DNA from 3 places in the Paenibacillus sp. WG02 genome. Region 1 is predicted to be linked to each of the others. Evidence: riboswitches for the same ligand, from Rfam matches in the RefSeq annotation. Region 1 holds a riboswitch; each other region holds the start of a gene.
The links. A riboswitch is a leader RNA that binds a small molecule or an ion and turns the genes downstream of it on or off. The one in region 1 is predicted to bind cyclic di-GMP.
Positions count from the first base shown of each region.

Region 2: another riboswitch for cyclic di-GMP. It lies ahead of ACBP55_RS02830 (S-layer homology domain-containing protein); the one in region 1 lies ahead of ACBP55_RS14035 (response regulator).
Region 3: another riboswitch for cyclic di-GMP. It lies ahead of ACBP55_RS02700 (stalk domain-containing protein); the one in region 1 lies ahead of ACBP55_RS14035 (response regulator).

Region 1 covers NZ_AP036016.1:3,174,694-3,177,849, reverse strand. The annotation lists gene ACBP55_RS14045 (ABC transporter substrate-binding protein) at 1-701, opposite strand, end outside; gene ACBP55_RS14040 (DUF2294 domain-containing protein) at 962-1,309, opposite strand; cyclic di-GMP riboswitch class I at 1,641-1,729, shown strand; gene ACBP55_RS14035 (response regulator) at 1,859-2,221, shown strand; partial or broken gene ACBP55_RS14030 (winged helix-turn-helix transcriptional regulator) at 2,372-2,724, opposite strand; gene ACBP55_RS14025 (S-layer homology domain-containing protein) at 2,887-3,156, opposite strand, start outside.
Region 2 covers NZ_AP036016.1:621,181-624,336, forward strand. The annotation lists gene ACBP55_RS02825 (hypothetical protein) at 1-296, shown strand, start outside; cyclic di-GMP riboswitch class I at 843-937, shown strand; cyclic di-GMP riboswitch class I at 1,056-1,150, shown strand; gene ACBP55_RS02830 (S-layer homology domain-containing protein) at 1,168-3,156, shown strand, end outside.
Region 3 covers NZ_AP036016.1:586,404-589,559, forward strand. The annotation lists gene ACBP55_RS02685 (SRPBCC family protein) at 1-234, opposite strand, end outside; partial or broken gene ACBP55_RS02690 (ArsR family transcriptional regulator) at 329-409, opposite strand; gene ACBP55_RS02695 (3D domain-containing protein) at 758-1,447, shown strand; cyclic di-GMP riboswitch class I at 1,648-1,742, shown strand; gene ACBP55_RS02700 (stalk domain-containing protein) at 1,799-3,156, shown strand, end outside.

The DNA of each region.
Region 1 (3,156 bases):
TGGCCGTAGTATTTAACGACTCCTTTGTTCAGTTCCTTAACTTTAGCAAAAGCTTGATCTTCGTTAAAAGTCGTGTTGCCCGCAACCACAGATGCTGCATCCAAGACCATTGGGCCTGTTGTAGCCGTGATGTTAGGAAGAGTCAGCTTCTTGGAAAGCTCAGGACTCCAGAGGTCGCTCCATGACTTGATCTCTTTGGTAGTTGCTTTCGGATTGTAGGCAATACCGAGTCGACCTACTGTGTAGGCAGGACCGTAATCTTCACCCAGTGGCGCCTTGGCCAAATCATAGATGTCTTTCAAATTCGGAATGCGGCTGCGATCGATTTTATCGAAAAGTCCCGCTTCAATTCCTTGTTGTGCGTAATAGTCAGATAAATAAATGAGATCCACGCTCGAGCTGCCTTGTTTCACTTTGTTCAAACGTTCTGCGTTATTGCCTATTTCCAGAACAATCTTTGCGTTATGCTCTTTCTCAAACGGCGCGTACACTTCTTTCTTGAAGAAGTCATCCGAAAACCCCCAGGTGGAAATGACTAAAGTTGTAGGTTCCCCTTTGGATGCCGCTGTGGCAGCTGCTGTGGGTGCTGTTGTAGCTCCACTTGTATTGCTCTGGTCTTTCGCAGGCGCTGTGCCGCAACCTGTCAAGGCTAGTCCTACTACAGATAAAGAAATTAAACCACGAACCATTTTTTGTTTCATTATTCATCGTCCTCCCAGTTTTATCATGTATGATTTTAATGCGTGAATCCCCTGTTAAATTTTTACTAGTATTCTTCAAGACCCTATATCTATGCGCGTCTCGATCTAAATGCAATATGAAAAAAAAAAGAAAAGTACCCTTGTTAGAAAGAAGCTTCTAATCAAGAGCACTCTTCATTGTAAACAATGCAAAGTGACATCTATTGGTATACATGTGGTTTCCTCTTAAGATAAATCAAAAGAGAACACCGTCGATCAAACTATTCGGTTTGTTTAAGAATAATATTCGTTATTGCCCATTGCGTCGGCGGATCATAGTCCCTTAATACGGCATCCATGGATAAGCCAAGTTCTTGCTCCAGCCTTTCCCGGATTCTCTTCTTATATATGGAGGACATATAAAAATCGACTTCGTGTTTGAGCGTTGGCGCCTCGCCTTCTAATGCGGTTGAACGCGGTGAGCGGCGATGCTTGGCATGAAAAGTAATAATGTTTTGTTCAATTGAAACCTTCAGCAGTGTTGTCCCAAACCCGAACAGCTCTTTGGATATTTCGTTATAGAGGTGACACAGCTTCTTCTTGTATTCATTAGAATCTAGTTGTGGCATGGAATCACCTTCAAGATTAATTATCAACCCTTATGCATGTAAAATCTATCTTAATAATACATAGGATTTCAGAATTAATCAAGAGAATCGTTCGTCTTTCTCACTAAAAAAGGGCATTATTTAACTACAACTCATCTAAATGATCCAATTTCCCGAATGTCTTACAAATTTTGATGCAAATGTTGGATCTTGCTTACAGGTACTTCATGCTTATCATGCATTTTTCCCTTAGAATGTGTATATTATTCAGGAATGATCACTTCCTTTACCACTAGTACTTTATTACTAGTAACTAGAGTGGTATACTTAAAAAAATAGCAATTCTTCTGTTATACGATAAGAGCAAAGCTAATGAAAATTAGTGACGCAAAGCTACAGGAGCTAAGGCGAATTACTTCGCTATGCTTGCCAGTTACCGAAGGAAGGGATATATCCACGACTCCCCTTATTCTTCTAATATGGGGAGTTTTTCTTATGTAACGAATTATTGTAGCCATCTATAACAGTAAACAGCTAGGTAGAAAGTCCCCCTGAAAGGTGATAATTATAATGGCGAGACTAATGGTTGTAGATGATTCTATGTTTATGCGATTGATGATTAAGAACATCCTCTTAGAACTTGGGCATGAAATTGTAGCGGAAGCATCGAATGGACTTGAGGCAATCTCTCTTTTCTTACAGCATTCTCCTGACATCATTACGTTGGATATTACAATGCCCGAGATGGATGGTATTACTGCTTTAAAGGAAATAAAGAATTACAATAGCGATTCAAAGATCATTATGGTGTCCGCAATGGGGCAACAATCATTTGTTATTGAGGCCATCACCCTTGGCGCTAAAGATTTTATTGTGAAGCCTTTTGATAAAGACAGAGTAGCTGAAGCTGTAAAAAAGGTACTGAATATATAGCTAGTTGGAAGTCGGGTGACTATCCCTTACAATCGATTGAAAACATAAAAAACAAAAAAAATGAGAAAGCAAGAATTCCTTGCCACCTCATTTTTTTGTTTTATGTGCCCCTGTGTGATTTTTTTCTTTGAACGGTTTTTTAGATATCTTTTACAAACTTATTCCAAATCTCTTTAATTCAACAAAAATGCTTTCCAATCTCTTTCCTTTTTCCGTTAACGTATATTCAACGCGAGGAGGTACTTCGGGAAATACTTTCCGTTCCACTACTCTATGTTCTTCTAGCACCTTAAGACGGAGCGAGAGCGTTTTGGGACTAATGCCATCCATAGATTTCAGTAGTTCGCTGAATCGCAGCGTACCTTCGATAAGAAGGTCCCGAATAATTAAAAAGGTCCATTTCGTCCCAATCACATCAAGTGTTTTGCAATGGGACAAGGCACGCCTGGTGTTCCTTTGGTTAATTCGATAGGTTCAACAACGCTCATAGAAAAATCCTCCATTAAAAAACAATCGATTTAGCCAATCATATCACAAAAGTAACTTTTCTTAAGTCCCTTTAGTAAAATACGAGAAAGCCGCTGCTTCTCTTGGATAAACAGAAAAAAGGCAGATTGCTTGACGCAACCTCCCTTTTTATTGCAAATACTTGTATTACCTAGTAATTACTTTGTTGGATCCGGGTATACATCAACCGAGATTGATTTGCCGCTCGCTGTAATCATGGTTACCGTAAATGAAGAAACTTCTACAGGTGATCCATCAATAGCGGATTTAGCTGGTACGTAGACGTATTTGGCGTCTCCGCGAGTAAGTCTGATTCTATCATTTACTGTAGAGAATACCCAGTCGGTAGGGTCTACATCTTTACCAATTAATGCACCGATATCTTTATCATCTTTAGGAAAACGGTATCCTGTTGTTGCGTCTCCATC
Region 2 (3,156 bases), 2.6 Mb from region 1:
AAAACATTGAAGCATTAATCGTTAACGGCAATTCTAATGAAGTTACACTGAATGAAATCAGAGAACTTAAGCAATTGAAAAGTCTGTGGTTAATCGATTGTAATGCCCAAGTCGATATTTCAAACCTGAAACATCAATTTCCTAGAATGGAAGAACTTCAAATCTCCAATATGAAGAATGAGCAAGTGCTTGAACTTAGTCAACTTAATACGGGTGTAATCGTGTCGGGCAGAACATATACTCTGAAAGGAAGTCTAAGAACATATAAGGCCTTAAATGGAAGTATAATAGAATAACTATACGATCTAGCCAAAAGAGCTAGGAGACCACAAACGAGACTAATCTCTCGCTAGTGGTTTTCTTTTTGTCTGCCGCTATATCGCTAACAACACAAATAACCGCTCAGAGAGTATGAGTGATAAGATGAAAGTCCTAATATTTTCGTGGAATTCATGAATGTAATTGTTTTATGTGTAGCGAGGATAAGCATAGGTTCCATACTATTTACGGGTTATACTGGTGGATTGTGCCAATGGTAGCTGTTTACTTGCTTCGGCCTATAAGTTGTTACGTAAGGAGGCAGTTTAATAGGAATACAGACTTCCAAGGTCTACCCAATTAATGTGGGTTGTGCTGTAATGGCTTTCATCAATGGTATCTTCGTTATGGGTCAACCGGAACATTTGGTTGGTCTATTTTGTGTGAAATTACACACTTTGTATATGGATTTCCTCTTTTTTGTAGAAATGTGTTGAAATTTGATGTTTTATGGAATAGTATGGAAAATAGTTGGTTCTATACGACTAGTAATAATGAGTGAATATACCCAATAACCAAGCATTAACGAACAAAGGCAAATCTATCGAAAGGTAGAGACGCAAAGCTACGGGTCTAAGCCATGAGTCACGCCTCATGGGACGATAGCCGGGTTACCTTAGAGGCTTGGTTTTTTATTGTCTAAAAAGAAAGGAAGGAAGTGCTTGATTTACATTATTTAGGAAGAGTGCGTCTGAAGAAGAAATTTTAAGCTTCGAATTACCTAGTAACCAAGCGATAACGAACAAAGGCAAACCCATTGAAAAATGGAGACGCAAAGCCACGGGTCTAAGCCATGAGTTATACCTCATGGGATGATAGCCGAGTCGCTCATTGGAGCTTGGTTATTTTTTGATAGATAAATTACTTACAGAAAAAGGAGTAGATGCTGTTTTGTTAAGATTCATGTCATTACGAAAGTTAAGCTTGTCAATTGCTGTTGTTATGGTTGCTACCCTGTTTATGCCGCTTATATCCTATGCTGCACAAACCATCTGGTTCACGTACAACCCTACTACAGGGAAACTAAGCGGTCAGGTATATATTCATGACCCTAATAAGGTTTCGATTCAAGTTACTAGTCCTCAAGGAGTTACTAATGTAACCTATAGTACATACGGAACTGTTGTAGATACCACCTATGACGATAACAATGTTTTGTTGAAAGTGGTTAAGTATGATTTGAACTTAAATCCTAATAAAGCGCCTAGCCAAATCGTTATGAATGTATGTAACCAAACTACAGAGCTTAGTAAAAGTGTTTGGAACGATTCAACAGTTTCCTATTATAGCCCAGACCGTTTTACAAGCGGAACTTACAGATCGCCGGGGCACCAATACTTCTCAGAAATTCCTGCTGGATCCTACATGCCAAGCGGAGCTAAATTAGTTTCGTTTACCCCTCTATTAGATGGGGATAATAGAGTCGAATTATATATGCCTTATGATAATAGTGTTTGGAATAGTAACATTGTCACGCAAATCGATAAGTCACAATTCACAATCTCTGATCTTGCATTAAAAGATACTACGACCAACGAATCTGTGAGTATAGGTAGTTTGAAATACGTAGGTAACTATTACTTTTATTTTGAAACTACAAGTAATCTGATTAAGAACCACAACTATGAGTTTAGTCTTTCGAACACTAGTGGAGGTAATGAATTTCTGCTACCGGCTAGTGGGAACTATCTGGCTAATTTATATCTAAGAAATGGCGATCTATTTCTTGGCAGTAGTGTTATGAATTTTTACCCGATCAATCTAGGAAATGGAACTCCAGGGGGTACTCCAAATTATCATGGTACTGGATCGCCATACGGCACAATGGATAACTGTTCTGATTCAGTAATCCCTCCTAACAATGGAAATTCTAATCCCGGAAATGAACATGGAGATAATAGTGAAAGCGGGAATACATCTCCAGATACGGGGATAACAGAAGTTGCAAATGGCGTAAAGCTTGATAAAAGAGCAGCGACCGTAACTAAAGATTCCAATTCAGAAGGCAAGCAGGTAACGAAAGTCGTCCTTGATGCCGACAAATTAGGAAAAGCGTTAGGTCTTCTAAAAGACAAGGACAAAGGTGCACAAACAGTAAGTCTAGAAATCGAAGGATCGGATCCGATATCTCAGGTTCAATTGCCAGTTGGAACACTAGCAGATTCGTTCAAAGACTCTTCCGCAGTTATTTCCATTAAGAATGAATCGGCAAGCTATAATTTGCCTATCAAATTAATTGATTTATCGTTGCTAGCTACTCAATTGGGGGCTTCATTGAAAGATGTCGTTCTAACTATTCAAATCGAGAAAGTTACAGGGAGTAAAGCTAAACAAATAGACAATAAAGCTAAAAGCCTGAACGTTAATTTGTTAACGGACCTAGTCGACTTCAGTATTACTGCTGAGGCGAATGGTAAGAAGCAAGAGATAAACAACTTTGGCAGCATATATGTGACTAGAACCATAACAGTTCATCAAGTTTTAAATGCAAATCGTTCTACAGCAGTTACCTTTGATGAAACAACCGGTAAATTAATGTTTGTACCGGCCATATTTACAACGATTAACGGTAAGACAGAAGTTACGATAAAGCGAAATTCAAATAGCCTCTATACCGTGGTTCAAGGGCAACAAACCTTCAAAGATTTAAGCGGATATTGGGCAAAAGAGGATGTAGAGTTTCTCGCAACGAAGCAATTGGTTGAAGGAACTGCAGCTGATGCATTCTCCCCGGAACAATTGATAAGCCGTGCCGAGTTCGCGACATTACTTACTCGTGCTTTAGGATTAAATGAAGTTAAGTCCAGTATGCAATTTAAGGATGTTGATTCCGCAAGC
Region 3 (3,156 bases), 2.6 Mb from region 1:
CATTTCAAAGCCTTCAGCCGATTTCATGCTGTAGTGAAAGATGCCGCCTTGGCGTAGATCAAAGGTGTTTACGTTTAATTCGAAGCCTGTTGGTCCCCACCAGCGAGCTAAATGTTCAGCCTCCGTCCATGTTTTGAAAACGAGTTCACGTGGTGCATGGAAGGTGCGTGTAAGAACCAACTCGCCTCCTTCTACGGTGGCATTGAAGTTGTTCCCTGCTTTTTCTTGTGTCATGTCGAATCCTCCAAATCAAATTGTTTTTTCTTTTCCTTCTCTAACATTTGCTGCAAATAATCGTCCAAACGATCGAATCTCTCTTCCCACATACTTGTGGTTGCTGAAGCTCAAGCCGATCCGTTATTTCCCCGACGGTAAGGGGGCCGTCACATAAGAGCTCGACGATGTGCAAGCGGTTTGGTTCAGCGAGAGCACATTAAGTCTTATTCATAAACTAAATATACTCCAAAAGGAATATTCCTGTCAAGGAATATTTATAGACGTAACCGATTGAAAAGCAAAAAGACTGCCGCATCAGCAGTCTTTTCTTATTTTCTCAATTGTTAGTCTAAGCCAAGATTCGTTTTATATTCACTTTATGTTTTCTTATTTCTTTACCCATTTTTTCTTGCTTATTTTTTTGGCGCTCTGTCCACCTGTCTTTTAAATTGAAAAAAATAAATACGAGACGTATATAAATCATAGAATTGGACGAATCTAGTAGCTATAACTCTATTATTTTTTAAGAGGAGGAAATACTATGTTTCGTAAAATTCTTTATGTAACTTTGACGCTTCCTTTGCTGCTTTGTTTGTGGCAGGTGCAGCCAGCCTATTCGTATCCTGAAAGTGAAGATGGGGGGGAATTACCTCCTACGTATAGTATGGCAAGCAGTGCAGGTTCTGTGGAAGCAGCGGCTCAAACCGAGTCAGTTCAGTCTAAGACGCAGTATCAAGTGGACCGAGGAGATACGCTATTCAAAATTGCACGTGATTTTGGCGTAACCGTAGATGACCTTATCAACACTAACAATATTCAAAATCCGAACCAGCTAACGATTGGTCAAAGTCTAACGATTCCGAAGAGTGAATCCGAGATTGGTTTACCAAATGGTCAAAAGAAAATTATCAAAAAAGTGTTGAACACAACCCTTACAGCTTATACGGCGGGCTTTGAATCAACAGGTAAAAAGGCTTCCCATCCCATGTACGGCATCACATTTAGTGGTCTTAAAGCCAAAGAAGGACGCACGATCGCCGTGGATCCGGCTGTAATCCCTTTAGGATCTACGGTGTTCATTGACGGTATTGGCATTCGCAAAGCCGAGGACATTGGTTCAGCTATTCGCGGTTCGAGAATTGATGTATTCATGAATGATCTAAATGACGCTCAAGAATTCGGCGTAAAGAAGAATGTGAAAGTCTATTTGCTAGATCGAGAGAATGTTTAAATCGATAGGCATTTACTAGGCTTAAGGTCAACCGGGACATCCGGTTGGCCTTTTTTTGTGTGAAACCACACACTTTGTGTATGTATTTCCTCTTTTTTGTAGAAAAGTGTTGAATTTTGAAATAACGTGGATTAATATGGAAAACAGTCAGTTCTAAATGACTAGTTAAGATGAGTAAAAATACCTAATAACCAAGCAATAATGAACAAAGGCAAATCCATCGAAAGGTGGAGACGCAAAGCCACGGGTCTAAGCCATGAGTCACACCTCATGGGATGATAGCCGGGTTACCTTTAGGGGCTTGGTTTTTTATTGTCTTAAAAAACTTTCTATGTGATAGGAGCTGGAGAAATGATCAAAGCACATTTGAAAAACATGGTATTAGGATGCTTAATGGCCATGTTGCTCTCAAGTCTAGGAGAGGGGAATACAGCTTTAGCTGACCAGACGGTCAAAGTTACGGATATACAAACTTCCTATGCTGCTCCTGTACGTAAATCTTATAATAATTCTTTTATTTCGGGCGATGAACTGGTTTGGATTGGTAGTGATGCAACGAATTTGTATCAAATATTTTACCGTAATTTGGACACGGGGGAAACGAAACAGCTGACCGACACGAAAACAAACAAAAGCGATCTATGGGCAGGAGGCGATTATGCAGTATATTCTGCCGGTCGGAGTGAAGTGATACTGCTTAACCTCCGTACAGGTGAGTCGGAATCGATTATAAACCATACTACGGTTGAAAACCTCACGACAGACGGGCGATATGCAGCTTATATGAATAAGACGGACAGCTACATATATGTTTACGATATAGAGTCGAAACAGACGAAACAGTTGGTTAAAGGGCGTTATCCACAGGTCGCGGACGGAAAAATCATCATGCAGGATGGGAAAGGGAGTTTGCTGTTATATGACCGCGCTACCGACACCACGAGGACGATCAAAGAACCTGCAGATGGATTTATCGTCAATTTTAAGTTCAATGGAAAAGTGGTCGTATGGTCTCAGCAAGTTAACGAACACGAAGTTCAAGTCAGAATGATGAATGTGGATGAGTTGAATGCCGTACCTACGGTGCTAGCCCAGAAGAAAATGGATAAAATCACTTCCTGGCCCACGATACTGGACATTAGTAGTAATCTCGTAGTTTGGAGGCAAGCATCGGAGGACGGAAAGACTAGCATGATTGCAGCTGCAGACCTTACATACGGGGAATCAACCGTTATCGCGAACGACACCACAGAGTCTATGGTGCTCGGAATTTACAAGGATCAAGTTGCGCTTCAGGGCAATGATGGGAACATTTTGCTGCGTGCGCTGCAAGTAAGCGGTACACCCACGGCGAAGAAAGAAACTCTTGCGTCCGCTGTACCAGATGTCAAGCAAAGGCCTCAAGCTGTTGAATTTGATACACGGTTTTATAAAGAAGGGCTTACATACAAAGAACTTAGACAAAGTAATTCTCAAGTAGAGGGTCATCCTGCATCCTCTGATAAAAGTGTGAGCTTGGACGTACCGCCACATGCATTCGAGGATACTTTAGGCAAAATTAAGCTGGCACCAGCGGAAGACAAGAATTTGGAACTCACAAAGGCGATGCAGAGCGGACAGATGATGGTCAGCTTGCCGTGGAATATCGATTTTCCGGATCAAACGGTGTTAGAAATCCAGCTTAATATGTCTTATATGGAGAGCAGAGT